Regions from separate parts of the Streptomyces sp. NPDC012835 genome, predicted to be linked through region 2. Evidence: riboswitches for the same ligand, from Rfam matches in the RefSeq annotation. Region 2 holds a riboswitch; each other region holds the start of a gene.
What was found. Region 2 has a riboswitch for cyclic di-AMP ahead of ACFY6S_RS20635 (C40 family peptidase). Riboswitches for the same ligand answer to the same signal wherever they lie in the genome.

Region 1 (7,377 bases), on a different contig from region 2:
GGCTCCCTCAACGGCACCACCAGCTTCGAGCGCACCAACTACTTCGAGACCATGCCGGCCCACCAGCTGGAGCTGGCGCTCTGGCTGGAAGCCGACCGGATGGGCTCGCTGCTCGCCGCGCTCGACGAAGAGTCCATGGAGAACCAGCGGGACGTCGTCAAGAACGAGCGCCGCCAGCGGTACGACAATGTGCCATACGGTACGGCCTTCGAACGACTGACCGCACTCTCGTACCCCGAGGGCCACCCGTACCACCACACGCCGATCGGTTCCATGGCCGATCTGGACGCCGCGACGCTGGACGACGCCCGCGCGTTCTTCCGTACCAACTACGCGCCGAACAACGCGGTGCTGTCGGTCGTTGGCGACATCGACCCCGAGCGGACACTCGCCTGGATCGAGAAGTACTTCGGCTCGATCCCGTCCCACGACGGCAAGCAGCCGCCGCGCGACGGCTCGCTGCCCGAGATCATCGGCGAGGAGCTGCGCGAGGAGATCCGCGAAGAGGTCCCGGCGCGCGCGCTGATGGCCGCCTACCGGCTGCCCCACGACGGCACCCGCGAGTGCGACGCCGCCGACCTGGCGCTCACCGTGCTCGGCGGCGGGGAGTCCTCCCGGCTCCACAACCGGCTGGTGCGGCGCGACCGGACCGCGGTCGCCGCGGGCTTCGGGCTGCTGCGGCTGGCGGGCGCCCCCTCGCTCGGCTGGCTGGACGTGAAGACGTCCGGCGGCGTCGAGGTCCCCCGGATCGAGGCCGCGGTCGACGAGGAACTGGCCCGGCTCGCCGCCGAGGGCCCGACCGCCGAGGAGATGGAGCGCGCCCAGGCCCAGTTGGAGCGCGAGTGGCTGGACCGGCTCGGCACGGTCGCGGGCCGCGCCGACGAACTGTGCAGGTTCGCCGTCCTGTTCGGCGATCCGCAGCTGGCCCTGACCGCCGTCGACCGGGTGCTGGACATCACCGCGGCCGAGGTCCGGGCCGTGGCCGCCGCCCGGCTGCGCCCCGACAACCGGGCGGTACTGGTGTACGAGCCGCTCACCGCCGAGGACACCGCCGAAGCGGCCGACCAGGACGAGACCGACGACCAGGAGGGGGCGGACCAGTGACCGACGCTGCCGTGACCATGGACTTCCATCCGCAGCCGACGGCCGGCGAGGCCAGGCCGTGGGCCTTCCCCGCCCCCGGGCGCGCCACGCTCGGCAACGGGCTGACGGTGCTGCGCTGCGACCGCCCCGGCCAGCAGGTGGTGGCCGTCGAGATCAACCTCGACGCCCCGCTGGACGCCGAGCCCGCCGGACTCGACGGCGTCGCCACGATCATGGCGCGCGCGCTCTCCGAGGGCACCGACAAGCACACCGCCGAGGAGTTCGCCGCCGAGCTGGAGCGCTGCGGCGCCACGCTCGACTCGTTCGCCGACCATCCCGGGGTACGGGTCTCCCTGGAGGTCCCCGTCTCCCGGCTGCCCAAGGCGCTCGGCCTGCTCGCCGAGGCGCTGCGCGCCCCCGCCTTCTCGGACAGCGAAGTGGAGCGGCTCGTCCGCAACCGGCTGGACGAGATCCCGCACGAGAGCGCCAACCCCGGGCGGCGCGCCGCCAAGCAGCTCTCCAAGGAGCTGTTCCCCGCCTCCCTGCGCATGTCACGGCCGCGCCAGGGCACCGAGGAGACGGTGGAGCGCATCGACGCGGCGAGCGTGCGCGCCTTCTACGAGGCGCACGTACGCCCCGCCACGGCCACCGCGGTGATCGTCGGCGACCTCACCGGCGTCGATCTGGACGGGATCCTCGCCGACACCCTCGGCGACTGGGCCGGCGACACCACCGCGTCCCGGCCCGTCCCGCCCATCACCGCGGACGACACCGGCCGGGTGGTCATCGTCGACCGTCCCGGCGCCGTCCAGACCCAGCTGCTGATCGGCCGCATCGGCGCCGACCGGCACGACCGCGTCTGGGCCGCCCAGGTGCTGGGCACCTACTGCCTCGGCGGCACGCTCACCTCCCGGCTCGACCGGGTGCTGCGCGAGGAGAAGGGCTACACCTACGGCGTACGGGCCTACGGCCAGGTGCTGCGTTCCTCGGCACCCGACGCGCCGGGCGGGGCGACCGGCGCCGCGATGCTCGCCATCAGCGGCTCGGTGGATACCGCTTCGACCGGGCCCGCGCTGGAGGACCTCTGGAAGGTGCTGCGCACGCTCGCGGCCGAGGGGCTCACCGACGCCGAGCGCGACGTGGCCGTGCAGAACCTGGTGGGGGTGGCCCCGCTCAAGTACGAGACGGCCGCCTCCGTCGCCGCGACGCTCGCCGACCAGGTCGAGCAGTTCCTCCCGGACGACTTCCAGGCCCAGCTGTACGCGCGGCTGGCGAGCACCGGCACCGTCGAGGCGACGGCCGCTGTCGTCAACGCCTTCCCGGTGGACCGGCTCGTCACGGTGCTCGTCGGGGACGCCGCGCAGATCAAGGAGCCGGTCGAAGCACTCGGTATCGGCGAAGTGACGGTGGTCACCGGCTGATCCGCCCTTTCCTGGAACCCCGGCGACCTCGGTTGCCGGGGTTCCGCCTTTATGTCCGCTTCCTTGGTGAAGGCGCAGTCTGTCCTGTGGTGTATGTGACAAAACAGTCTGTCCGTTTGGTGATTGAAAGATCAGCCGCTTAGCGTCGGTCCGGCTGTTCGCCCGTTGCGCCGCATCCGTGGCATCGGACAGCCATCGCCGAGTCCCCGTCAGGCGCGAGCCCAGGGGAGCCGGGGACCCACCGTCCCTGGGGTGAATCGGACCGCCTTCGCGGGGCTCTGCCCGTGCGGAGGGGCCCGTAGGAGACCTTCCTGCTCCGAACCCGTCAGCTAACCCGGTAGGCGAGAGGGAAGGAAAGGACCAGCCACCTCATGGCGTTCACCCGTGCCACCGGGAAGCACCGTGCCCGCAGCCGAATGAGCCGCAGGGGCGCGAGCGCCGCCGGCGCCGCGACACTCACCGCCACAGGGGTCATCGGAACCCTCGCCGCCTCCCCGGCGCTCGCCGCCGACGCGCGGGCCGAGACCGCCTCGCAGACCGGCCTGAGCCAGGCCGTCGCCCTCGGCGAATCCCTCCCCGCCGTGATCGACGACCAGGCCGAGGCCCAGCGCCACGCCGCCGACCGGGCCGTCAGGATCAAGGCGGAGGCCGTCGCGAAGGCGGAGGCCAAGCGCATGGCGGAGGCCCGCGCCAAGGAGATCCGCGCGGAGCGGGAGCGCGCCGCCCGCGCGGCGGAACGCGAGCGCCTCAACACCTTCCGGCTCCCGATCGCGGGCTCGTACATCACCACCGGGTACCGCACCGGCGGCTCGCTGTGGTCCTCCGGCAGCCACTCGGGCGTCGACTTCCGCGCCGCCACCGGCACTTCCGTCGTCGCCGTCGGCGCGGCCACCGTGGTCGAGGCCGGCTGGGGCGGCTCGTACGGCAACAACATCGTGCTGCGGATGAGCGACGGCACCTACACCCAGTACGGCCACCTCTCCTCCATCGCCGTCTCGGTCGGCCAGAGCGTCGCCGCCGGAGAGCGGATCGGCCTCTCGGGCGCCACCGGCAACGCCACCGGCCCGCATCTGCACTTCGAGGCGAGGACCGGTCAGGAGTACGGCACCGACATGGACCCCGCCGCGTATCTGCGCGCGCACGGCGTCAGCGTCTGACGACGCGCCCCGCGCCCCGGCCGTCGCCCGGCCGGGGCGCGGGGCGCCTCCTGACCGGCCGCCCGCCCCGGTCCGCCGCCGTTGGCCAAAAGATATCCATGGATTTCGGGCACCCTTCGGAAATTCGCGTTGGTTGCAATAGAGTCACGGAACAGGCGTCAATCGGCTGCGTTTCGCGCGGATTAAGGCGGAGGTTCGGACATGCGCATTCCCGCGCACTCGGTATGCACGGCGATTCGCGACGACATCGTCTCCGGTCTGTTCGAGCGGGGCAGCAGACTCACCGAGGAACACCTGGCGCGGCGCTACGGCGTCTCCCGCGTCCCGGTGCGGGAGGCCCTGCGCACGCTGGAGTCGGAGGGCTTCGTGACCACGCGCCGCCATGTCGGCGCCTGTGTGGCCGAGCCCTCGGAGCAGGAGGCGGCGGACCTCCTGGAGGTACGGCTGCTGCTGGAGCCGCTGGGCGCGGCGCGAGCCGCCCAGCGCCGCACGGAGGCGCATCTCAAGGTCCTGCGCGGCCTGGTCAGGCTGGGGCAGGAGCGGGCCAGACGCGGCCAGGGCGAGGACCTGCGCTCGCTCGGGGCCTGGTTCCACGAGACCCTCGCCCAGGCGTCCGGCAGCCCGGCGCTCACCGCGCTGCTCACCCAGCTGCGGCACAAGATCGCCTGGATGTACGTGGTCGAGCAGCCCGCCCGCCCCGTGGAGTCCTGGGCCGAGCACGGCGCGATCGTGGACGCGGTGGCGCGCGGCGACGCCGAGCGGGCCCGGGCCCTGACGGCGCTGCACGCGGAGCGGACCGCCACGGCGCACCGGCTCCGCCGCCCGGAGCGCGGCCGGGAAAAGGTGAGGGCTTCGCAACATGCCGTAAACATCGCGAGTGCTCCGCATTAACAATCACGCCGTATACAAAGACATGAATTCCATGGGGGATCTCTCTTTGCCGCTGCGCGGATAAAAAGGAGCCGTGGTCCACAGAATTCCGTGGACCACGGCTCGGTCACGCTGTCACGCTGTTAGGAAATGAGCCTCAGCAGCAGGTTGGGCGAACCGGTGCCGACGCCGGTGAGCACGCCGGAGGTGGCTCCGCCGGTCAGCGCGCTGAGCACCGCGGCGGGGGTGGCGCTGGTGTGGCCCGCCAGGTAGACGGCGGCGGCGCCCGCCACGTGCGGGGTGGCCATCGAGGTGCCGGAGAGCGTGGCGGTGGCCGTGTCGCTGGTGTTGTAGCCGGCGAGGATGGACGAGCCGGGCGCGAAGATGTTCACGGCGGGGCCGTAGTTGGAGTAGCTGGCCCTGGCGTCCGTACTGGTGGTGGCGCCCACGGTGATCGCGGTGGCGACCCGGGCCGGCGAGTAGGACGACGCCAGGGCGCCGTTGTTGCCCGCCGCGACCGCGTAGCTGACGCCGGAGGCGATCGAGTTGGCGACCGCGTTGTCGAGCGTGGTGCTGGCGCCGCCCCCGAGGGACATGTTGGCGACGGCAGGCTTGACGGCGTTGTTGGTGACCCAGTTGATGCCCGCGATCACGCCGGCGGTCGTACCGGAACCGCTGCTGTCGAGCACCTTGACCGCCACGACCTTGGCCGACTTGGCCACGCCGTAGGTGCTGCCCGCGATCGTGGTGGCGACGTGGGTGCCGTGGCCCTGGTCGTCGTTGGCGGAGGTGGTGCCGGTGATCGCGTTGTAGCCGTACGAGGCCCGGCCGCTGATCTGTGTGTGGGTGATGCGCACGCCGGTGTCGATGACGTAGGCGGTCACCCCGGAGCCCGCCGTGTCCGGGTAGGTGTACGTGCCGCTGAGCGGCAGGGCGGCCTGGTCGATCCGGTCCAGACCCCAGGGGGCGCTGGACTGGGTCGCGTCGATCTGGACCTTCTGGTCCTGCTCGACCAGGGCGACCGCCGGGTCGGCGGCGAGGCGCTTGGCCTGCGTCTCGGTGAGCTTGGCCGCGTAGCCGTTGAGCGCGCCGTCGAACGTACGGGCGACCTTGCCGCCGTACTCGGAGACGAGGCCCTTGCCCGCCGCCGAGGCCGCGGAGAAGCCGGCCGCTTCCTTGAGCGTGACGATGTAGCTGCCCTTGACCGCGGTGGGGGACCCGGCGTGCAGGACCTTCCCCTCGGCCGGCGCGGCGTGGGCGGGGAGCGCCGCGCCCGTGCCGAGCAGCGCGACGGCGGCGGCCGCCGCGATCGCGGTCGCCAATCTGCGCCGGGTGGAGCGGTTGGTGTCACGTATGACTGTCATCGCGGGGGGTTCCTCCTCGGTGAATGGGCGCGCGGCAAGGTGGGGTGCGCGCCGATCAGGGAAGTGCATGGGTGTGCGCATGCGAAAACCGGAGGTGTGATGTTCACCTACCGGCCGGTTCAAGATTGCAGCAACTACCCGTGTAGAACAAGAGAGTTGGCCACTTGTCATATCCCTGACATGAAGAGGAAACGGATCCTTCGCGTATCAATGGATCCTTCGCGTATCAGGGGTCGCACCGCTCACACGGGCCCCGAAGGGAGCGGGCGGCACTGACCTCGGCACGGCCCGGCGCCCCGGAACCGCGCGCGACGCACCACCGCTCCCGCACCGCCGGGACGACGGCGGATACGGGAGCGGTGGTGGAACCCGGGGGCGAGCGGGTCGCCCGGAGGTCTCAGACGGTCTCGGGCAGCTCGTCGAGCCCCTCGGCGACCAGCTTCGCCAGCCGGTCGAGAGCCGCCTCGGCGCCCTCCGCCTCGGAGGCGAGCACGATCTCCTCGCCGCCCTGCGCGCCCAGACCGAGCACGGCGAGCATCGAAGCGGCGTTGACCGGGGTGCCCTCGGCCTTCGCGATCGTCACGGGCACGCCGGCGGCCGTGGCGGCGCGGACGAAGATGGAAGCGGGACGGGCGTGCAGGCCCTCGGCCCAGCCGACATTGACGCGGCGCTCAGCCATGGTGTTGCCCTTCGAGTCTAAAAAGTCTTAAAAACGGTGTCTGATCCAGACTCTCACGTGTGAAGGGGCGCACTCCCGCCGCCCCCGACCGGGGCCGCCCGAACGCCCTCCGGGGGCCGCGCCCCGGCGCCGGGCCGCCGTAGGATCGGTTCATGGAGCCGCCGCCGGACCACGCGTACCCCGCCCACTGGGAGGCGGACGTGGTGCTGCGCGACGGAGGCACCGCCCGGATCAGGCCGATCACCACCGCTGACGCGCGGCGGCTGGTCAGCTTCTACGAACAGGTCTCCGACGAGTCGAAGTACTACCGCTTCTTCGCCCCCTACCCGCGCCTCTCCGACAAGGACGTGCACCGCTTCACCCACCACGACTACGTGGACCGGGTGGGCCTCGCGGTGACGGTGGGCGACGAGTTCATCGCGACCGTACGGTACGACCGCATCGACCCGCGTGGACTGCCCGCCTCCGCCCCCGCCGACGAGGCGGAGGTCGCGTTCCTCGTGCAGGACGCGCACCAGGGGCGCGGGGTCGCCTCCGCCCTGCTGGAACACATCGCCGCGGTCGCCCGCGAGCGCGGCATCCGGCGCTTCGCGGCCGAGGTGCTGCCCGCCAACGGCAAGATGATCAAGGTGTTCCGGGACGCCGGCTACACGCAGAGACGCAGCTTCGAGGACGGTTCCGTACGGCTGACCCTCGACCTCGAACCCACCGCCGAGTCCCTGGCCGTACAGCGCGGCCGGGAGCAGCGGGCGGAGGCGCGCTCGGTGCAGCGCCTGCTCACCCCCGACTCCGTCGCCGTCGTC
Region 2 (7,377 bases):
TGGTCGAGAACGGTGAATCCGGATCATTGCTGTTCGGAATCGAGAAGAGAAGGAAAGGCCCGGCGAGCCCGGCATAACCGCCGCCCGTGGACGACAGCACCCGTGGAATATGCCGCACGGCCGTATCCGCCCTCCGCCCGTCGTCCCGTCTCTTCCTCTCTCTTCCCGTCGCGCGCCGGTGGCGGCGGGAAGCGAAATCGTCGACGCGGTAGCCGAATACGGTCTCCCGTCGCAGAGTTCACCGCATTGAGCGACAGATATATGCGGATCTCTGTGGAACGGTACGGGGAAGGACGCGATCAGTGGCAGGCTGTCGCGAAGCACAGTCCGAGGCCGTCCGCGCAGTCATCCGCTCTGTGTCGTCGTGCGGTCCGGTGTGGAAAGGGACGGCATCGTCATGGCAGACCATCAGGAAGCATCCATCACCCTGCCGAGTGATCCCGCCTCGGTACCGACGGCCCGAAGATATGTCGCCGATCTCCTGACGGAGTGGGGGCTGCCCGCCCGCGCGGAGACGGCCGACACGGTACGGCTGATCGTCTCGGAACTCGCCACCAACGCCGTGCAGCACACCCTCGGCCAGTCGCCCACGTTCACCGTGGAGATCAGGCTGGAGCGCGAGGAGCGACTGCGCATCGGTGTGACCGACAGCCATCCGCGCTGGCCGCAGCGGCTGCCGGCGGCCGTGCAGCAGGACAACGGCCGGGGGATGGTCATCGTCCGCTCGCTGGCCGCCGAGTACGGCGGACGGCTCTCCGTCACACCGACCCCGGAGGGCGGCAAGACCGTCTGGATCGCGCTGCCCTGGACGGTGGCGGGGACGGCCGCGGCCGTCCAGGTGCGCGGTGGCTGACCGGCGGGACCGGCCGGCGCCTGGCCGGTCCCGCCACTGATCACCGCTTGTCCGCGCCCGGCCCGCGAGTCACGACCGGGGCCGGTTCAGTTCACCCGTCCGTACCAGGCGCTCCTGGACCAGATCTTCTCCAGCCGCACCCGGGAGCCGGACTTCGGGGAGTGCCAGATCTTTCCTCGGCCCGCGTAGATCCCGACGTGGTACACGTTTCTGCCCGAGTGGAAGAACACCAGGTCTCCCTTGCGCCGCTTCGAGGACGAGATGTGCCGCGTCCTGTTGTACTGCTGCTGCGCGGTGCGCGGGAGCTTCTTGCCGGCCTTCTTGAACGAATAGACCGTCAGCCCCGAGCAGTCGAACCGGTACGGTCCTGTGGCCCCCCATTTGTACGGTGAGCCCTTCTTCGACGCGGCGACTTTGAGCGCCTTGACGGCGTGCGTCGCCGCCTCGGCCTCGGGCGCCGCGCCCGGTACGAGCATCGTGCCGCCGACAGCGGCGAGCGTGAGGACCGATACCGCGCCGGTCCTGGACAACAAAGACGGGACATATGTCTGCGCGGACATTGCGCAACCCTTCGTCAGCCGCCTGTGAAGGATGACCTGTCGGGTTCGGGCTGGCGAAGTTGCCCGGCCGCTGAGCCCTGTCGGAGACAGTTCCCGCGGCTTCACCCCAAGGGACGACCACGACTGGCGTCGTCCCGTACTGCTCGGGTCCTCCACTCCTGCCGATCCACTCTGTCGACTCAGACACCCGGAACGGCGGCAGGACTCGGCGTCCGCCCGGATCGCCCCGCCGGGGGTGGCGGGGGCTTGTCGTCCCAGGGATCTTGACCCAGGAGCGCGCCGATTTCCGAGCTGAAACGACGATATGTGAACTTCCTCACGGCTGATCCATAGGAGTGGCGAAGGGGTTTTTCCTACCGGGTTCCTGACGCCCGATGAGGTCCGCGCCTGCGGGGCATCAGGGCCGCGCCATAGCGGACCGGCCGCAGCGCGCAACTCGACTCCTCCGAAATGTGTCAGCAGTTCATACGTTGAACGGGTGAGGGTTTCTCATATGGACGCGCCCGTACGGGAACAGCCCACGGCGTTTCACCCCCGCCACGCTCCCGCCGCACCGCTTCCGCTCCTCACCCGCCGACGGAACCGAGCCGGCGCGCGGAGGTCTTCCGGCTCTCGATCACGTGGTCGATCAGCCCGAACGCCCTGGCTCCCGGCGCGTCGAGGATGGTGTCCCGTTCGACGGCGTCCGCGATCCGGTCCGCGCCCTGCCCGGTGTGCCGCGTCAGCATCGAGGTCAGCAGGGAGCGCTGACGCAGCATTTCCCGGGCCTGGATCTCCAGATCGGACGGCTGGCCGCGCAGGGGCTCCTCGGCCCTCGGCTGGCGCAGCACGAACCGGGCGCCCGGCAGGGCCATGCGCTTTCCCGGCGTCCCGGCGGCCACCAGGACGGCGGCGGTCGAGGCGGCCTGCCCGAGACAGGTCGTCTCCACGTCGCAGGTGACGAGCTGCATGGTGTCGTAGATCGCGGACAGGGCGTCGACCGAACCGCCGGGCGAGTTGATGTAGACCCGGATGTCCTGGTCGGGCGCGTCGTATTCGAGGTGGACGAACTGAGCGATCACGTCGTTCGCCGCGGTCTCGTCGACGGCGGTGCCGAGGAAGATGATCCGGTCCGCGAAGAGTCTGGAGTACGGGTCGAGCGTCCGGCTCCCGTTGGCCGTCCGCTCGGTGAACTCGGGCAGGACGTAACGGGCCGAAGGGCTGTTCATGGGCATACCTCTCCTCGGTGCGCGGGTCTCCACGGGCGGACGCGTCCGTAGAAAATGTACAGGACGTACAGAGTGACCTGATGGTGTACCGAGGAGAGACCCGGTGGCGTACCGGGGACGAAAGGGGCCCCACTCCAGGCCGACGGTGTCGATCCGGAGTGGGGCCGGTGGTCCGCGCCACGGTGGGCGGCAAGCGCGGCGCCGCTACCCGGGTCGGTGCGGCGCGGGGCCGGCTACGCGCTCAGCCGGGTGACGCACTGGGTCCAGGGGTAGAAGCCCATGCCGGACGCCGTGGTGTTGAAGTCGTGCTGCGTCTTGGCGGACTTCCGCTGGAGTTCCCCGTACCGCATGCCGTCGATCCCGTAGGCGGGGGCGTATCCGGGCTGGGCGAGGAAGGTGAAGCACTCGCCGAAGAGGAACTCCTTGGACAGTCCGGTGCGCTCCGCTGCCCAGTCGAGGAAGTCCACGACGGTACGCCAGCCCATGTTGACCTGGACGTCGCACATGGCGCGCAGGTGGCGCACGACGCGCCAGATGTACGTCTCGAACTGCGCCGCGCGGATGGCCTGGGCCTGGGCGGCGGGGGTGGCGCCGTACAGCTTCAGATACGCCTGCTGGGAGGCGTCCAGGTCCTTGCGGCCGAACAGATCGGCTGCCGCGTGCCAGTACTCCCACTCGCGCCAGAACGCCTGGCCCTCGGTGAGCGGAACCTGCATCGGGCCGGCGAGATTGAGCAGCGGGGAGGCCGCCCTTTCGGCGGAGAGGACGAAGTTGATGCCGTGTGAGTACTCGTGAACCAGGATGTTGATCAGGGTGAGGAGAGAGGTCGCCTTGCCCTGGGTGATGTAGAGGCAGGCTCTGGGGCTATTGGTCAGATAGTCGACCGCGATGTCCTGGCCGCCGGTGATCACCGAGGTCATGTACGCCGGGGTGGCGTCCAACAGGAGCGTGTCGTCCGCGGGAACCTCCACCAGGTGGTTGCGGGCGTAGTCGTTGCACGCTTTGGCGACCCGTTCATATGTCTCTGTGAAGCGGTCCGCCGGAACCGCCCACTTGGTGCCGGCCGCTTCCCAGACCTCGCCCACCGTGCTGTCGTGTGGGATCCTCAACAGGACGGCCAGTTCGGCGGCCAGCTCCTCGACGACGGGCATGTCCCGTTCGAGCCAGGCCGTGGCGGTGAGGTCCAGGTCGGACGCGCTCGGGGCGAAGTCGTAGAGATCGGTGATGAGTTGGGGGGGGGGTAACCCTCGGTGTAGACCGGGCTCGTGGTGGTCTCGCGCAGTGCCTGGAACATGACGCCGAAGTCGTCGGAGCCCAGGCCGGGTGCCGACACCACCTTCTCGAAGGCGGTGAGGTGACTGTCGACTTCGGTGATGTCCGCTGTCGGGAACTGTTTCTTGAGGATGGCCATGGTCTCCCGGCAGTAGGCCGCCGCGGAGAGGCACTGCTGACGGGGCGTGCCCTGGAGCGACAGCGGCATGAGCCGTTCGGTTTCGAGGGCGATCTTCTGGGCGGCGCTGCCGAGGAACCCCTGGAGCCAAGGTTCCGGCGAGGGCCGGGAGAAGGGTCTGCCGTGGAGCAGCGTGATGTAGAAGGCCCCGTCGCCGCAGTCCTGTACGCCCATGCCGGGCTGGGGGTAGGCGAGTTGGGTGGCGAGGAGATCCAGTTGCTTGTCGGCGGTCGTCTTGAGGCCGGGGTCCGTGATCTCACCCGTCCGCTTCTTCAGGGAGCCGATCGCCGTGTTGGCGTCCTGTACCTCCTTCTCGGTGGGGAGGAACAGGCTCTTGATGTCGGCCGCCCGCCCCGAGGTGTAGCCGGCGACAGGGTTGAGCCGGGCCCAGAGCGCGGTGATGTCCTCTTCGATCTTCGTGATGGCCACGGCTCAGTCCCTGCGCCCCTGAGACGGAACGACGACCGCAAGGTCCTTGTACGGGTACGGCGGGAGGGGGTGCTCCTCCTTCGGCCAGACCTCCTTCTCCCATTTGGCGATGTTGGATGTGATGAGATCGTCAATGCTCCAGCTCGTAGGCTTGTCGTTCTGTGCGAGCAGCACATAGGGAGCGCAGGCCAGTGCGGTGGCGGCGGTGCCGGGGGCGGAGTAGATGGCGCGGCCCGCTGCGTAGATCGCTTTGTACTGGGGCTTGCCGAAGTCCTCACCGCAGAGGGTGACACTCCGGGCGATGGCGTACTTGTGCTGTTCCAGCCGTGTCTTGACCTCATCCGGAGTGGGGTAGACGTGTTCTTTCCCTTGACGGTCCACGAAGGACTCGGCGGGGATGGTGCCGCAGTCCTCGATGAACAGGTTGCTCTCGACGCCCTTCTGGCTGTCCGCGACGATCGCAATCGCGATGAAGGACCAGGCGTAGGCGGGGCCGCGTACCGTCACGCTCTTGTTGGCGCAGATGACGTGGGCACCGGGAAGCGGAGGGTGCCGCTGGGCCTTGACGGATCCGAAGAGCCGGTAGGTCGCGTCGAGCAGTGGGGTGGCGTCGTAGACATCAAGGTCGGCCCCGCCGTCCTTGCGGGCGGAGGGTACGGAGTAGAGCTTCGATTTCAGATCCGCTTTCGCGAGGTGGTATCCCCACAGCGCGCCGTTCAGGCCGCAGAACGAGGAGGCCGTGCCCATGTTGATCTGGCCGATGTTGGCGTCGGCGGTCTCGCAGCGGTCGTAGGTGACGATGCCCGCGGTTCCCTCGTCCAGGATCGTGGCGTCGGCCGGGCTCACGGAACCCACCGAGAGCTTCATGGTGGCGATGTAGCCGGTGCCCTGGCTGGGCGGATGTGCGGTGAGATCCCCCATGGGATTCATGTATCCCATGGCGTAATTCTCCATGGGGCCGAAGGCGTTGGTGACCGCCGATGCGATGTTGCCGGGCGTCGGATTGTTGGACATTGAGGAAGTCCTTTCTGTGTGGTGCAGCCGGAAATGATGGAAGGGGAAGTTTTCAGTGGTGGGGAGGGAGGGAAACCCAGGAGTGCCCCGGGCGGTTCTTCATCTTCTTCTCCAGCCAGTCGTACTGGCGGTGCTTCTTCACGAAGTCATCGGCGGAGAAGGGTGTTCCGCAGGAGTTGCCCCAGCGTCCTTCGAAGGTCATCGCGGCGGCCATGTCGCTGTCCATGACCTTGCCGTCGTTCGCTCCCCATGGGTAGAACGGCCCCTGCCCGTGGTTGCCGATCCGGGCGTCGTCCAGTTCCAGATGGCCGCAGATCGTGCGGGAGCACGGTGTTTTGTCCATCCCCGTGAAGACGTCGTGGTGATCGGAAATGATGTCTCTGGCTTTCACGGCGGTCAGCCCGGTGGCGTCCTTCAGCAGCTGGTCGAACCGCACGCGCCGGGCGCCGTTGCCGCGGATGTCCGAGTAGGCGCCGGGGTCCGAGCATTCCTGGTTGCGGACCCTGAGGTCGGCCGCGACGTTGTATCCGCTGTAGTAGCCGTCCGTGGTCTCCTCGTAGCCGTGGAATTTCAGCCCGAGGTCGAACCGGGCGATCTTACGGCCGTTTTTCTCGTTCGGATTCTTGGTTTCGCCGAGCAGCCAGGTGTTGGCGTAGCCGCCGTTGTTACGGGTGAGCATGCGGTCGCACCATTCGCTGATGCTCGTGCTGTACTGGGCCGCGTGGCGGGAGCGCTGGAATTCCGGGTTCAGGCCGCGCTTGAATCCGCTGAAGCTGCCGATCGTGGTCTCGGTGATCATCAGCCCGGCGTCGGTCACCACCCAGTCCATGTTGCTGGTGATGTATCCGGGTCCTGCCTGCATCAGCATGCGGTGGCCGTCGCCGGGCGGGGGGACGATGTCGAGGATGATGTTGTAGCTGTCGCCGATGGCGTAGCGGTCCCATGTGTTGTGGGCCATGACGATTTTTCCGCCGTCCGTCCTGCCGCCCATGGCGATGAAGGCGCTGCAGTGTTCGAGGCCGCCCTTGGTGCGTACGGCGTTGCTGGGGGAGGCGCCGGGGGTGGCGGCGGGCCACCAGTTGCCGAGCAGTTCGGAGTAGCCGTTCCAGGCGACCAGCACATCCCTGGTCACTGGGATACCGCCCGGCGTGATGGGCGGGCCGGCGGCGGTGACGCCGTCGACGATGCCTCGGATCTCCTCCTCGTACTCCTCGTCGAGGGGGCCGAATGCCTCGTCGACACTCTCCGCGAAGTCCATGAGGCCGTCACCGGTGTCCCAGCGCGCCATGTAGTCACCGATGTCGAGGGCGTACAGCAGTTCCTTGGCCAGCGCCTGCCCGTGCTGTCTGCCCCGGGTGCGGGGGCCGCCCTCCAGCCGCACATAGATCCAGCCGTCGATCTCCACCCGGTCGCCGGGTGCCGCTGCCGTTGCCGCCGCCATGGGGCATCACCATCTCAGTAGCCGAACACGGTGGCCCCGCGAGTCGGCCCCCGTAGGCACCCGTAAGCCGCCCGCAGGCGCCCCCCGGGGCCTGTCGTCACCGGGAGAGTGGCACCGTCGGCCGCCGGGCGCATCCCTCCACCACTCGTTGTGGGGATAACGCGCCCCGTGTGGGGGACTCTTGGGGCGCGCGATGGACCCCATCACAGCCGACACACGTCGTTGTCCCTCCGCCCGACGCACTGCGGCCGATCATGGAAGTACGCCCCGGCCGTCACCGCGAGGCGGCTCGGGTACCCGGCACGCGTCGTTGGGTTGGCGACGCGCCCCGCAAGGGCCCCGCACCGGTGATCCGGCCCCGGCAGCTCGGGCGACCTCGGCCGTACGTGCCGTGACGGGTTCGACATCGCCAATGGCCGTAC
Region 3 (7,377 bases), on a different contig from region 2:
CCTGGACGCCGCTCTGGCCTGGCGGCCTGAGGAGCTGTACCTCTACCCCCTCTACGTACGGCCGCTCACCGGCCTCGGCAGACTCGGCGCGGGCGGGGAGGCGGCCTGGGACGCCCAGCGGCTGCGGCTCTACCGGGAGGGCCGCGACCACCTGCTCGCCCACGGGTACGAGCAGGTGTCCATGCGGATGTTCCGCCGCCCCGGCTCCCCCGCGCAGGGCCCGGACGACCACGCGTGCCAGACCGACGGCATGGTCGGGCTGGGCTGCGGGGCCCGCTCCTACACCTCCGCGCTCCACTACTCGTTCGACTACGCCGTCGACATGCGCGAGATCCGGGCCATCATCGACACGTACACCGCGACGGAGGACTTCACCCGCGCCGAGGTGGGGTACCGCGTCGACGGCGGCGAGGCCCGCCGCCGTCATCTGCTCCAGTCGCTGCTCCAGGCACGGGGCATGGCGGTGGCGGAGTACCGGGAGCGGTTCGGTGCCGCGCCCGTCGAGGACTTCCCGGCCGAGCTGGACCGGTTCGCCGCGCTCGGCTGGCTGGACGAGAGCGCGGGCCCCGGGTTGCTGCGGCTCTCACCCGAGGGGCTCGCCCACTCGGACGCGCTGGGCCCGGCCCTCTTCTCCCCCGCCGTGCGGGCCGCGATGGCCGCGTACCTGCCGAAGTGACCGGCGCCGACCGGCCCGAGCCGAAGTGAGATCCCTGTGGACCTGACGATCCTCTACCGCGGACCGCTCGCCTCCTGCGACTACGACTGTCCCTACTGCCCGTTCGCCAAGCGGCGCGACAGCCCCGCTCAGCTGCGCGCCGACCGGTCGGCCCTGGAGCGGTTCGCCGCGTGGGCCGCACGGCCCGCGGAGGACCGGCTCTCGGTGCTGTTCACCCCCTGGGGCGAGGGCCTGGTCCGGTCCTGGTACCGGCGGACGCTCACCGAGCTGTCACACCTCCCGCATCTGCGCCGGGTGGCGATCCAGACCAATCTGAGCTGCCGCACCGACTGGCTGGCGGACGCCGACCCCCGGAAGCTCGCGCTGTGGTGCACCTACCACCCGGGGCAGACGCCGTACGACCGCTTCCTCGCCAAGACCCATGAACTGTCGGCCCTGGGCATCCGGTTCAGCGTGGGGGTCGTCGGTCTCGCCGGCCATCTGGAGCAGGCCCGCCGGCTGCGCGCCGAGCTGCCCGCGCACGTCTACCTGTGGATCAACGCGGCCGAGGGGCACACGTACACGGACGAGGAGGCCGCCCGCTGGACGGACCTCGATCCGCTCTTCCCGTACAGCCGCCATCCGCACCGCTCGGCCGGGCTGCCCTGCCGGACGGGCGCGTCGGTGATCTCGGTGGACGGCGCGGGCACGGTGCGGCGCTGCCATTTCGTCCGGGCCGAACTGGGCAATCTGTACGACGGCTCCTACCGGCGGGCGTCGGCGCCGAGGGCCTGCCCGCTGGCGGTGTGCGACTGCCACATCGGCTATGTGCACCTGGAGATGCTGCCGCTGTACGACGTCTTCGCCGGCGGCGTGCTGGAGCGTGTCCCGGCAGCCGTCCCGCCGGCCGGCGGCCGCACGCCGTTGCCGCTCCTTCCGGCGCCGCCCGTCGCGGCGACCGTCGACCCGGCCTGACGCCGATCGGCAGGCCGGGGTGAAGGGCGCTCCGCCGTCGGTGCGGTCGACGCCGGAGCGTCGGACGAGACCGCGCCACGAGGCGTCCGCCGCCCGGCCCGTCGCGCCCGAGCGCCCTTCGCCTCAGTGGTGCAGCGGCAGCAGGTCGGGGCGCTTCGCCGCCACGTGGTCGCCGGAGGACTCGCCGCGCAGCCTGCGCCCGATCCAGGGGACCAGATACTCGCGTGCCCAGTGGATGTCGTCGCGCCGCACCTCCAGGGTGCCGCGCGGCGGCAGCGGGGGCCACACCTGGTCCGGGTCGGCGGGTACGTCGACATCGAGCACCTGGGCGGCGCGCAGCGCGACCCGGGTGTGCCCGTCGGGTGACAGATGCAGCCGGTCGCCGTCCCAGGCCCGCCTGTCCTGGACGGACTTGAGGGACCAGAGGTCGAGCACGGGGCAGCCGTAACGGTCGGCGATGGCCCGGGTGTGCAGGTTGAACGTGGCGATCTTGCCGCGCAGATGCCGCAGTACGGGTACGCCCCGGGTGTCGAATCCGGTGGCCAGCATGACGGTGCCGACGGCTTCGGTGAGGTCGGCGACGGCCCGCTCGAAGCGCTCGGCCACATCGTCGGGGTCGGTGCCGGGGCGGATGATGTCGTTGCCGCCCGCGATGAAGGTCACCAGGTCCGGGGCGAGCTCCCTGGCCCGGGGTATCTGCTCCTCGACGACCTGGTCGAGGAGCCGGCCGCGTACGGCGAGGTTGGCGTAGCGGAAGTCCCCGTGCGCGGTGTCCGCCGTCGTACCGGAGAGGGGGAGTTGGTCGGCGAGGAGGACCGCGAGCCGGTCCGCCCAGCCGACGAACAGACCGTCGGGTCCCGGGTCGCCCACACCTTCCGTGAAACTGTCGCCGATCGCCGCGTACGACCCGAACGTGCCATTTCTTCTTGATCTCGAATCGTCTGCCACAGCGGTACATCCTTCACCCGGAGATGTGACCTACGCGACCGTAAGGAGGGGTTGACCAGGGGTGAGAAACCCCATCGGTCAAGTTTCCCCCAACTGGGAATAGCCGGAAACGGCCGTCGCCCGGCACGAGGTGCCGGGCGACGGCCGGGACGGGCCGGTGGCGGATCGCCGTCAGGGACGGGTCAGACGGTGACGCCCTGCGAGCGGAGGTACGCCAGCGGGTCGATGTCCGAACCGTAGTCGGGTCCGGTGCGGACCTCGAAGTGGAGATGCGGTCCCGTGACGTTGCCGGTCGCGCCGGAGAGGCCGATCTGCTGGCCGGCGGAGAGGCTCTGGCCGGCGGAGACGGACACGGCGGACAGGTGGGCGTACTGGGAGTACTTGCCGTCGCTGTGCCGGATGACGACCTGGTTGCCGTACGAGCCGCCCCATCCGGCCGACACGACGGTGCCCGCGCCGATCGCCTTGACCGTGGAGCCGGAGGAGGCGATGAAGTCCACGCCCGTGTGGTAGCCGCTGGACCAGCTGCCGCCCGCCGCGCGGTAGGAGGTGCCGACCGCCGCGTCGACGGGCTTGGTGAACCCGGCGCCGGTGGTCTGTGCGGCCGTGTTGGAGGCGGAGGTGCCGGTGGAGGTGCCGGACCCGGAAGCCGAGGACTTGGGCGCGGTGGTGCCGGAACCGGACGACTTCGCCGGCGTTTCGGTCCTGGCACCCGACGAGTCGGTCTCGGTACCCGACGAGGTGGACGGCGCCGAGGCCGCCCGCGTCCCGATGCTGAGCTTCAGACCGGGGTGGATCAGCTCGGGGTCGCCGCCTATGGCCTGCCGGTTGTCCTCGTACAGCTGCTGCCAGCCGCCCCGCACCCGCTGCTCCGCGGCGATCTTGGAAAGATAGTCGCCGGAGACCACGGAGTAGACCTTGGTCGTCTTCGTCGTCGCGGTCGCCTTCGCGGCGGCCTGCGTCGCGGTCGTCGCCGTCACGGCGGACCGCTGCGCGGACAGCGGCAGGCTCGACGCCGTGTGCGCCGTGGCGGGCGCCGCCTGGGGCGCGGCGGCGGGGGCGCCCTGCTGGGCCGCGTGCGCGCCGGTGGCGCCGATGAGCGGCAGCGCGATGGCGGCGCCACCCGTACCCGCGACGATGATTCCGCGCGAGAACGGCTTGGCCTTGGGCCGGCGGTGCTTACCCTTGGCGGGCATGGTGCGTTCCTCTCCGGCGCCTACGAGGTGAGCTGTCGGGTTCGGGCTGGAGATGCCCGGCCGCGCGTGGTGCGCGACTTCACCCCTAGCCGCTCCGGCTCGTCCGGATCGGCGTACTACCTGGGTCCCCCGCTCCTGCCACACGTGGATGGGTGGATGTGTGTTCCGGTCGGCGGCAGGATTCGGCGTTCCGTCCGGATTGAGGGTGAACGTAAGCGAGTCGGACGGCCGGAACAAGCGGCTGTTTTCCGCCGCGTCCTGTCACACGAATATCGCCGGGCACCACCCGTCACCCTGTGTGGATTAAGGATCTTCCGTTCCCCTACGAGATGGCCCTCCCTCTTCCCGGCGTCACCACGCAACGTCACGGATATGATCCTGCTCACCCGCCGCACCCCATCTCCCCTGCTAACAGGGCAGGTTGGGCGCAACGGAACATTACGGACAGATTCTCGTGGCAAGACCTTCGGCCTCGCTGGGTGATCCGGTCGGTACGCATCCGGTTCCCGCCTCGCCGCATCCGTTGGCGCGACATCCCGTGAGCCGCACGGAGTCGGAGGCCGCCCGCGGGGAGCGGGACGAGCGGATCCACGCTCCGCGGCGCGAGCGCGCCGAGGAGGCGAGGACGGAGCCGGCCACCGCCGCGCAGGTCCGGTACCGACCGGGCTCGCGCAGAAGGTCGGCAGGGAGCGGTTCGACGCGGAGTTCGCCAGGGCGATCAAGGCAGCGATATCGCCCCGCACCCAACGGGCGGGTGAAGACAATAGAGTCGGCCGGCGCGCCGAGCAGAGCCGTACAAGGGTCCGCACGTCGGCCTGACCTCGCCGAACGAGCCCTGCCAACTCCGTGGCCGAAAGTGCATAGACCGTGTTCAGAGCTACGGAGACCAGAACCCCGACAGAAATCCGATCACGCTCCTGGCCTGCCCGAACTCCCCCTTGTGCGAAATCTGTCGGTCAACGTCGTTCGTATATAGGCGAGTTTTCTGTGGTGCGAGAGGAGACCGGCGGCACAGAATGAGGAAATAGCGATCTTTCTGAGACGCCGGCTCCGTCGTGATGGACGGGGATTGTCACTCTGGAATGTGGCGCGAGATCGCTTGTGGAAGTGCGTCTTATCCGCGGCATTCGGAGGTTTTGCTGTGCGCATATCGCTGAGGAGCAAGAAATTCCCCACCCTGGCCGCATTGTCGGATGACGTGGTCTACCTGATCAAGTCGGAGTTGGCCAGGCTTGCCGAGCGGCCCGGAGGTGGTGTGGTGGCGCTGACCGGCGCCAGTACAGCTGCCACCGCCTATCGATTACTCGCGAAGGAGGATATCGACTGGCGCGCGGCCCACCTGGTGCAGACCGACGAGCGGGTGTCCGGCGAGCGGTCGGCCACCTCGGCCGCCTTTGTGGAAGACACCCTGGTGCGACCCGCGGCCGTGCCCGAGGAACACTGGCACCCCATCCGCGCGGTCCCGGGCGACGATCTGGCGGCACGTGCCGGTGAGTACGCGGGTCGACTGGCCTCCCTCACCGGGGGCGCCGGGATCGATGTCGCCCTGCTGGGCATGGGCACGGACGGGCACGTCGCCTCACTGTTCGCGGATGACGCGCCGGTGACCTCGGATGAACCCGTCTCGGTGACGAAGCCCTACGACGGTACGGTCCGGCTGACCCTGGGAGTCGACGTGCTGGCCGCCGCACGCCTGCGGATCGTGCTGGCCGCCGGAGAGTCCAAGGCGACGGCGGTCGCACGGCTCGTCAACGGACACGTCCCGCCGGACGACGCCGCCACGCGCATTCTCGGCGGGGACGGGCTGCTGCTCGTCGACGAGGCGGCCTGGGCCGAGGTCGGTCGGTGATGGAGCCCGTCCTCACGTTCGACATCGGCGGCACCTGGTGGCGCGTCGGACTGCTGACCGAAGAGGGAGAGGTACGGCTGCTGAGCCGTGTGCCCGCGGTCAGCCGGCACGGCAACCCCGATCGGCCGACCGCCGACCTTCAGACGGAACTCGTCGACTTCCTGGTCCGCAGTGCGCGGGAAGCACTGCGGGAGCACGCGTTGGACCGCGTCGGGGTGTCGATGGGCGCCGCGCTGAACGGGCACACCGGGCGCATCTGGGCCAGCGCACCGCTCTGGGGGGCCGAGATCGCCCCGTTCGACCTCCTGACACCGCTGAGAGCCGAACTCCCCGCGCTCACCTGGAAGGTGATCAACGATGTCTCGGCCCTGGCGGTCGCCTTGCGTGCGCAGGCGCCGCCGGACCGTACCAAGGCCGCCGCGGTGACCGTCAGTACCGGTATCGCCTACCGGACCATCGACCTGCGGACCGGTCACATCCCGCTCGACCCCGTGTACGGCCTACAGGGCGAGATCGGTCACCTGCCGGTCGAGTTCGCGATGGACGGCCGGCCGGTGGTGGCCCGCTGCGACTGCGGCGTGCCCGGACACCTCGCCGCCTACTCCTCCGGCCGGGGCATCGAGGCCCTGCTCACCACGCTTGACCAAGCGGCGTGGCTGCGCTCCCCGGCCCGGTCCGGTGACCGTCCGATCGTCGTGCTGGCGCGGGCCGTACACGACGGCGACCCCCGCGCCGTCCGGCTGCTGGACGCCTTCACCCTGCCCCTCGCCCGCATCCTGTTGACCCAGACGACGCTCGACCCCGAGGTGGACCTCACCGTGCTCAGCGGCGGCGTGGTCGAGCTGCTGGGCGACGAGTACCGGGCCAGCGTGCTGCGCAACCTCGGCGCCGGAGGCGTCTACGGCGTGACCGACCGGGACCCCGGCTATTTCGAGCGGCGCATGGTGCTCGGCAGCCGGGACGGGCTGGACGCCCTGCGCGGGGCCGGGCTGCACGCGGGGTCGTCTCCACCGCTCGCTCTCTCCGGGACACGCCCTCAAAGCCGGACAGGGGATCGCCGATGAGGCCATGGACCGTGGAAGCCACCCGGCACGAGAGCTACGAGATCCGGCCGTCCGAGAACGTCCTCGCGCCGGGTAACCCGGACCTGCGTGACGCGGCCCGGCTGCGGACGGGGGCGCACCGGCTGGTGGTGGTCGACGTGCGGATCGACGAGCTCCGCGGGGCCGCCATCCGCGACTACTTCCACCACTGGGGGGTGCGCCCCGAGTTCCTGGTGCTGGATACCGACGAGCGGCACAAGAACGCGGACACACTCTTCACGGTCATCGACGCGGCCGACCGGGCGGGGCTGAACCGCCGCGCCGACCCGATCGTGGCCATCGGCGGCGGCGTGCTGACCGACATCGTCGGCCTGGCCGCCAGCCTCTTCCGGCGCGGCATACCGTTCGTCCGGGTACCCACCACACTGGTCGGAATGGTCGACGCGGCCGTCGGCGTCAAGACGGCCATCAACTACCAGTCGCACAAGAACCGCCTCGGCTCCTACTTCCCGGCCTCGGTCACGTTGCTGGATCAGGGATTTCTGCGGACTCTGCCCACGCGGCACATCGTCAACGGCCTGGCCGAGATCATCAAAATGGCGATCATCCGGGACCGGACCCTCTTCGAGCTGATGTTCTCCCACGCCGACCGCATCGTCCGGCTGATGCCGCAACCGGGCGTCGGACAGCGGGTGATACAGCGCGCGGTCG
Region 4 (7,377 bases), on a different contig from region 2:
ATCATCGCCGAGACCGCCCAGCGCGCCGTACTGCCCAGACCCGCCGAGCGGATCGGCGGGCTGCGGATAGCCGCGCGGTACGAGGCGGCGCAGGAGGGCGCCTTCATCGGCGGTGACCTGTTCGCCGTACAGGACACGCCCTACGGGGTGCGGCTGGTGGTCGGAGACGTACGGGGGAAGGGGCTGGAGGCGGTCGAGGCGGTCGCCGTGCTCATCGGCGCCTTCCGCGAGGCCGCCGAGCAGGAGGCGTCGCTGGAGGGGGTGGCGCGGCGGCTGGAGCGCGCGCTGCTGCGCGAGGGGACACGGCGGGCCGGGGTCGATGTCTTCGAGGGGTTCACCACGGCCGTGCTCGCCGAGATCCCGCACGGTGAGGCCGTGGTGCGGCTGCTCAACCGGGGGCACCCCGAACCGCTGATCATGCTCGGGGACGGGGGCGTACGGATTCTGGTCCCGAGCGATCCCGCGCTGCCCCTCGGGATGAGCGAGCTGGGCTCGTGGCCGGACCGCGCCGAGCAGAAGCCGTACCCCGACGGTGCGACGCTGCTCTTCTACACGGACGGGCTCACCGAGGCGCGCGACCGCGAGGGCGTCTTCTACGCCCCGCGCGACCGGCTGGACGGGCGGATCTTCCCGGGGCCCGACGAACTGCTCCAGGCGCTGATCGACGACGTACGGCTGCACACCGGCGGCGGGAGCCAGGACGACATGGCGCTGCTCGCGGTCAGCAGACCCTCGCCGACGCAGCCGGAGCGGCGCAGGACGATGCCGATCGTTCCGTGAGCGCGCCGCCCCCGCGTGGTCCTTCCGTGAGCGGGCGAGCGGCACCGGCGTGGCCGTTCCGTGAGCGGACGGGCCCCGTCGCGCGATCACCACGCTGTGTGATCGCCGGATGCCCCTCCGCATAACAGATGACACACCATCAGAAACGTGAAAGTGCCGGACGGCCGGTCAACTCGCCCGTTTGAGCGCTCTTGTGTCCCGGTGTGTCCGTTGCGAAGTTGTTAACGATCATCGGGAACAGCTTGGAATAACGCCCTGGTCTCTATTAACGTTCGATAACGCAGCGCGGTTGTCCCAGCCGTCGCCAGAGATGGCACCGTGCCGCACGCGCCGAATCCCGCGAGGGAACCGGGGAACCATCAATTGGGGTGAATCGGGAGCTTTCGCTGCCTTGCGCGGGCAGCGTGAACCCTCGTAGGAGACCTTCCTGCTCCGAACCCGTCAGCTAACCCGGTAGGCGAGAAGGAAGGAAAGGAGTGCGCCCCAGTGGCGTCCAACAAGCCTGCCCTCGAAGGGCCCGTAGCAACCGTCGCACCGGCTGACAATCTCCCCTACGGCCATGGCCTGGGCGAGAGCGGCGAGGCGGAGAGGTCCTGGGGTGAGTGGAACCCCACCGAGGAGACCGTCCGCCCCGTACGCGGCCGGCACCGCGTCGCCAAGCAGCGCGGACTCGCCCGCAGCTCCACGGTCCTCGGCGTGGGTGTCATCGCCGCCGTCGGCGCCGGAGGCATCGCCACGGCCCAGGACAAGCCCGCCGTCTCCATATCCCTGCCCGATGTCATCGCGGACAATCTCCCGGACGCCACATCCCTTCCGGGCATGGGGTCCTCCTCCACCGCCGAGCGGGACACCGCGTCGGAGGTTCTGGCGCAGGCGCCCCTCACCTCCGCCGGTCTGACGGCCGCGGACAGCGAGCAGGGCACCACCGCCGGCGAGGCGCTCCGCGCCCGTATCCTCCAGCAGGCCGAGCAGCAGCAGGCCGAGGCCGACGCCACCCAGAAGGCGGCCACCGAGACCGCCGCAGCGGTCGAGGCCGCCTCGCAGGCCAAGAAGCAGCAGACCGCGGCCGAGAAGGAAGCCGCGGAGGCGAAGGCGAAGGCCAAGGCGGAAGCCGAGGCCAAGGCGGAGGCGGAGCGCCTCGCCAAGCTGGCCGCCAGCTACGCCCTTCCCACCTCGTCGTACACGATCACCTCCACCTTCGGTCAGGCCGGCTCGCTCTGGTCCTCCGGCCAGCACACCGGCCTGGACTTCGCCGCCCCCACGGGCACGCCCGTCAAGGCCGTGCACAGCGGCACCGTCAAGTCGGCGGGCTGGTCGGGTTCGTACGGCTACCGCACCGTCCTGGAGCTGGATGACGGTACGGAGATCTGGTACGCCCACCAGTCCTCGATGACCGTCACGGCGGGCCAGAAGGTCTCCACCGGCGACGTCATCGGCCGGGTCGGCGCCACGGGCAATGTGACCGGGCCCCATCTGCACCTGGAGGTCCACACGGCCGGCGGCGCCGGTGTCGACCCGATGGCCTGGCTGCACGGCAAGGGCATCAACCCCTGACAACCCCGGCCGGTTCCGGGTCCGCTCCCCGGACCCGGCCCCCTCCCGCCCCGGGCCGATGCCGGTCTTCAGGACGTCGGGCCGGGGAATGGGACGGCCGCGTTCCGCGTTGGAACAACGCATGACTGAACTGCGTACGCTCGGAAAGTCCGACCTCCAGGTCTACCCGCTCAACCTCGGCGGCAATGTCTTCGGCTGGACCGCCGACGAGAAGGAGTCGTTCGCCGTACTCGACGGGTACACGGCAGTCGGCGGCAACTTCATCGACACCGCCGACACGTACACGTCCTGGATTCCGGGGCACCAGGGCGGTGAGTCGGAGTCCGTCCTCGCGAAGTGGTTCGCCGCGCGCGGTAACCGCTCCGACGTGGTCCTCGCCACCAAGGTCGGCGCGCACCCCCGGTACAAGGGGCTGTCGGCGGCCAACATCAAGGCCGCCGCCGAGGCGTCGCTGACCCGCCTGGGCACGGACTACATCGATCTCTACTACACGCACTACGACGACGAGTCCGTGCCCGTCGAGGAGATCATCACCGCTCTCGACCAGCTGGTGCGGGAGGGCAAGGTCCGCGCGATCGGCGCCTCCAACATCAGCGCCGAGCGGCTCAACGCCTCACTCGCCTTCTCCGAGCGCGCCGGGCTGGCGCGCTATGTGGCGCTCCAGCCGCACTACAACCTGGTCTCCCGCGACACCTACGAGGGCGAACTCCAGGACACCGTGGCCGCACACGGGCTCTCGGCGGTCCCGTACTACGGGCTCGCCGCAGGCTTCCTCACCGGGAAGTACCGGCCGGGCACGACCGTCGACAGCGCGCGGGCCGGCGGCGCGGCGAAGTATCTGGAGAGCGACCGGGGCGTGAAGGTCCTCGGCGCGCTCGACCGCGTCGCGCAGGCGCACGGCGCGGAACTCGCGACCGTCGCCCTGGCCTGGCTCGCGTCCCGGCCGACCGTCGTCGCGCCGATCGCCTCCGCCCGCTCGACGGACCAGCTGCCCGCGCTGCTCGCGGCGGCGGAGCTGAAGCTGACGGAGGATGAGCTGGCCGAGCTGACGGCCGCGTCCGAGTAGCCCGCCCGACCCCGCCGGAGCATGGCCGTCCGCGGCGCGGCGGGGTACGTACGCGGGTACCCTTCCGCGCCGGGTATCAGTACTGGCGGTACGGGTTGTAGCCGTCGTAGTCGATGTACGGCGGCGGTGCCCACACCCGGCCGGTGGCCCGCGCCGCATGGGTCAGCGCGGGCCCGGCTATCTCTCCGCGCTGCCACAGATGGTGCAGCAGCTCCCGTTCCCGTTCGGCGAAGTCCGGTCCCACCGCGCCCCGCCGGGCGCGGTGGCGCAGAAAAGCCAGAGACGTCGCGAACGCCTCGTACTCCCCGACCGAGTCGGCCGCCCTCGGCCCGAACGTACGCCCCGCGAAGTCCCGCGCCATCCGCCGCGCCCGCATCGAGGAGAGCGCGTGGGGCGCCGCCGGGTTGATCCAGCCGGCCCTGGCGTACGCGGGCAACTCCCCGGCTATCGTGCGCAGCTCGCGCTGGCGGCTCCAGATCGCCAGCCACGTCAGCAGGGCGAAGGCCGGCACCATGAACGCCGCGTAGACCGCGTAGAAGCCGAGCGGGCCGAAGAGGTCCACCGAGCCGTTCCACAGCGCGTGCATCCCCATCGCGAGCACCAGACCGAGCAGCGGGAACGCGACCCGGCGGACCTTGCGGCGCCGGTCGGCCGCCGCCGCCAGTCCGAAGCCGAGGCCCGTGAACACGGTGAACAGCGGATGCGCGAACGGCGACATGACGATCCGTACGAAGAAGGTCGCGGCGGTGACGGACGCGAGACCCGAGTCGCCGGTGTGCTGGTCCTCGCCGAAGGCGCTGCCGAGGTAGAGGATGTTCTCGGTGAACGCGAAGCCGGTGGCGCTGAGGCCCGCGATCACGACGCCGTCGACCAGACCCGTGAAGGACCGTCCGCGGAAGAGGAAGATCAGCAGGATCGCCGCCGCCTTGACGCTCTCCTCGACGACCGGGGCGATCACCGTGGCGCCCAGTGACTCCGCGCCCGCCGGGTCCGCGGTGGCGGTGGCTATCCACTCCGTCGCGAAGGAGTTCGCGATGATCGCGACGAGAGCGGCGGCGAACGCGCCCCAGGAGAAGGCGAACAGCAGATTCCGCCACGGCTCCGGCTCCACCCGGTCCAGCCAGCGGAAGGCGGCCACGAGCAGGGGTACGGGCAGGACGGCCAGACCGAGGCCGACCAGGAAGCCCTGCGTCCCGGTCTCGTCGCGGACCAGCGCGAGGATCACGAGGGCGCACAGGGCGAGCGCCACGATCACGCCCCCCGTCCGCACCGCCCGACGCCGCCAGAACGCGCCGCGCGGCCGGTAGCGCCTGCGGGCGGGCTCGGGCACGGCGCTCCACAGCTCGCCGAGACGCTCCTGCTGCTCGTAGACAGGGATCGCCGGACGGTGGCCGAGGCGCTGCGAGGACGGTTCTGACACCCGATGACCCTAACGAGGGGCACTGACAGCGGTCGACGGAGTGGGGGGTGAGACGCGGGCCGCGTGCGGGGCCCCGCGTACGCCCACCGGGCGCCGGCCCGGCGTCAGCCGCCCGCGCGGCGGAACAGCAGGTCGTGCACCACATGCCCCTTGTCCAGCCCCTGGCCCTCGAACCGGGTCAGCGGCCGGAACGCGGGCCGTGGCGCGTATCCGCCGCCCGGCTCGGTGTTCTCGTAGCCGGGGTGGGCCGTCAGCTCCGCCAGCATCTGTTCGGCGTACGGCTCCCAGTCGGTCGCGCAGTGCACCACGGCGCCGGGCTTGAGCGGGCCGGCCGCCAGCGTGAGGAACTCCGGCTGGATCAGCCGCCGCTTGTGGTGCCGCTTCTTGGGCCACGGATCGGGGAAGTAGACGCGCAGTCCGGCGAGCGAGGCGGCCGGCAGCATCTCCCTGAGCAGGATGATCGCGTCGCCGTTGGCGACCCGGACGTTGGAGAGCCCGTTCTCCTCCGCCAGCCGGAGCAGATTGCCCTGACCCGGGGTGTGCACGTCGACGGCGAGGATGCCGGTGCCGGGGTCGGCGGCGGCCATCCGCGCCGTCGCCTCGCCCATGCCGAAGCCGATCTCCAGGACGACCGGCAGGCCGCCGAACATCTCGTCCAGGTCGAGGACGCGCTGCCCGTCGATATCCGTGCCCCACGCGCCCCACAGCCGGCGCAGCGCCTCGGCCTGGCCGGTGGTCACCCGGCTCCGGCGCGGCTGGAAGCTGCGGATACGCCGCTCGAAGTGGGAGCCGGCGGGGTCGGCGGCCGGGCCCGTGCCGTCGGGGAACAGCCGGCTCATGGGGTGGGCGCCGGCCGCGCCGGTCACGTCGCTGATCTCGGGCGCCTCGGCCATGTCGTTCATCCGTCTCGGTCTGCTGGGTCTGCTCGGTCTGCTGGGTCTGTTCGGTGTGTTCGGCGCGTCAGGTCTGTTCGGCCGGTCGGCTGCCCCGATACGCCGGTGCGCCGGCCGGTGCGCCGGCTGGTTCACCAGAGGCGGCCCGGTGCTCCGGTGCTCCGGTGACTCGGTGGTCCGGTGCTCCGCGCGTGCCCGGCCGCGGTGCCCCAATTCTACGGAGCCCGCCGAGTGCCCCCGGCGCCCCGCCCGCCAGGGGGGCCGCCCCCCCGCTCATCCCTCCGCCAGCGCCGCCAGCGCCAGCGCCGCCACCTCGCGCCCGATCGGCAGCGACGCCGTCGCCGCCGGGGACGGCGCGTTCAGCACATGGACCGTACGGGGCGCGCGCCGGATCACGAAGTCGTCCGCCAGGGTGCCGTCGCGCAGCACGGCCTGGGCGCGTACCCCGGCCGCCGCCGGCCGCAGGTCCGCGTCCGTGACCGCCGGGAGCAGCCGGCGCACGGCCGTCGCGAAGGCGCGCTTCGACAGCGAGCGGCGCAGCTCGCCCGCGCCGTACCGCCAGTGTTCGCGCGCCGTACGCCAGGTGCCGGGCCAGCCGAGGGTGGCGGCCAGCTCAGCGGGGCGTACGGCGGACCACGTGTAACCCTCGCGGGCGAGGGCGGGGACGGCGTTGGGTCCGACATGGACGGTGCCGTCGACGGACCGGGTCAGATGCACGCCGAGGAACGGGAACGCCGGGTCGGGCACCGGGTAGACCAGCCCCCGTACCAGCTCCGGCCGGGCCAGCTCGTAGTACTCGCCCCGGAAGGGGATGATCCGGGCGCCGGGGTCGTCGCCCGCCAGCCGGGCGACGGTGTCGGACTGGAGCCCCGCGCAGTTCACCAGGGCGCGCGCCCTGACGGTCTCCCCGGCGTCCGTGCGGACCGCGACGCCCCAGGCGCGGCGGTCGACGGCCGTGACCCGCGCGCCGTACCGCACGGACGCGCCGGACTCCAGCGCCGAGGCGGCGAGCCGCTCGGCGACGGCCGTGAAGTCGCACACCCCGGTCGTACCGACCCGGATCGCCGCGAGGCCCCGCACCTGCGGCTCGTACTCCACGATCTGCGCCGGGCCCAGCTCGCGCACCGGAATGCCGTTCTCCCGGCCGCGCTGGGCCAGGGCGTGCAGCCGGGGCAGCTCGTCCCGCCGGGTCGCGACGATCAGCTTGCCGGTGATCTCGTGCGCGATGCCGTGGCGCTCGCAGAAGGCGATCAGCTCGGCGGAGCCGCGCACCGCGTACCGCGCCTTGAGCGAGCCGGGGCGGTAGTAGACGCCGCTGTGGATCACTCCGCTGTTGTGGCCGGTCTGGTGGCGGGCCGGGCCCCGCTCCTTCTCCAGGACGACCACGCGGGTGCCGGGTGCGGCGCGGGTGAGCGCGTACGCCGTCGACAATCCGACGATGCCGCCGCCGATCACCAGGACATCGCAGTCGAACCCCGCGCGCCGGAAGCCCGGTCGCGCGACCTCGGCGCCCCCCACCTCCGCGTCTCCGCCCGTCACGCGTCACCTCCCACCCCGCGTCACCTCCCACCCCGCTATGTGCACTGGCCCGCGGACGACCTGCTTAAACCACGAGCGTGCACAGGGCGGAGCCCCCTCCGCACCTCGGCCGCCGGCCCCGCTCC

Region 1: another riboswitch for cyclic di-AMP. It lies ahead of ACFY6S_RS07035 (M23 family metallopeptidase); the one in region 2 lies ahead of ACFY6S_RS20635 (C40 family peptidase).
Region 3: another riboswitch for cyclic di-AMP. It lies ahead of ACFY6S_RS03935 (peptidoglycan DD-metalloendopeptidase family protein); the one in region 2 lies ahead of ACFY6S_RS20635 (C40 family peptidase).
Region 4: another riboswitch for cyclic di-AMP. It lies ahead of ACFY6S_RS21470 (M23 family metallopeptidase); the one in region 2 lies ahead of ACFY6S_RS20635 (C40 family peptidase).

The regions. Positions count from the first base shown of each region.
Region 1 covers NZ_JBIBBW010000001.1:1,712,552-1,719,928, reverse strand. The annotation lists gene ACFY6S_RS07045 (M16 family metallopeptidase) at 1-1,104, shown strand, start outside; gene ACFY6S_RS07040 (M16 family metallopeptidase) at 1,122-2,504, shown strand; cyclic di-AMP (ydaO/yuaA leader) riboswitch at 2,691-2,863, shown strand; gene ACFY6S_RS07035 (M23 family metallopeptidase) at 2,876-3,661, shown strand; gene ACFY6S_RS07030 (GntR family transcriptional regulator) at 3,863-4,552, shown strand; gene ACFY6S_RS07025 (S8 family peptidase) at 4,675-5,895, opposite strand; gene ACFY6S_RS07020 (HPr family phosphocarrier protein) at 6,293-6,574, opposite strand; gene ACFY6S_RS07015 (GNAT family N-acetyltransferase) at 6,727-7,377, shown strand, end outside.
Region 2 covers NZ_JBIBBW010000004.1:560,914-568,290, reverse strand. The annotation lists gene ACFY6S_RS20640 (ATP-binding protein) at 398-853, shown strand; gene ACFY6S_RS20635 (C40 family peptidase) at 940-1,413, opposite strand; cyclic di-AMP (ydaO/yuaA leader) riboswitch at 1,418-1,621, opposite strand; gene ACFY6S_RS20630 (ATP-dependent Clp protease proteolytic subunit) at 1,980-2,621, opposite strand; gene ACFY6S_RS20625 (hypothetical protein) at 2,855-3,772, opposite strand; gene ACFY6S_RS20620 (hypothetical protein) at 3,727-4,500, opposite strand; gene ACFY6S_RS20615 (histidine decarboxylase, pyruvoyl type) at 4,504-5,514, opposite strand; gene ACFY6S_RS20610 (C45 family autoproteolytic acyltransferase/hydolase) at 5,567-6,955, opposite strand.
Region 3 covers NZ_JBIBBW010000001.1:914,225-921,601, forward strand. The annotation lists gene ACFY6S_RS03920 (STM4012 family radical SAM protein) at 1-676, shown strand, start outside; gene ACFY6S_RS03925 (STM4011 family radical SAM protein) at 713-1,630, shown strand; gene ACFY6S_RS03930 (SGNH/GDSL hydrolase family protein) at 1,754-2,578, opposite strand; gene ACFY6S_RS03935 (peptidoglycan DD-metalloendopeptidase family protein) at 2,761-3,774, opposite strand; cyclic di-AMP (ydaO/yuaA leader) riboswitch at 3,779-3,939, opposite strand; gene ACFY6S_RS03940 (6-phosphogluconolactonase) at 4,916-5,623, shown strand; gene ACFY6S_RS03945 (ROK family protein) at 5,623-6,687, shown strand; gene ACFY6S_RS03950 (sedoheptulose 7-phosphate cyclase) at 6,684-7,377, shown strand, end outside.
Region 4 covers NZ_JBIBBW010000005.1:14,734-22,110, reverse strand. The annotation lists gene ACFY6S_RS21475 (PP2C family protein-serine/threonine phosphatase) at 1-780, shown strand, start outside; cyclic di-AMP (ydaO/yuaA leader) riboswitch at 1,099-1,255, shown strand; gene ACFY6S_RS21470 (M23 family metallopeptidase) at 1,267-2,334, shown strand; gene ACFY6S_RS21465 (aldo/keto reductase) at 2,456-3,400, shown strand; gene ACFY6S_RS21460 (PrsW family intramembrane metalloprotease) at 3,477-4,820, opposite strand; gene trmB (tRNA (guanosine(46)-N7)-methyltransferase TrmB) at 4,925-5,659, opposite strand; gene lhgO (L-2-hydroxyglutarate oxidase) at 5,987-7,231, opposite strand.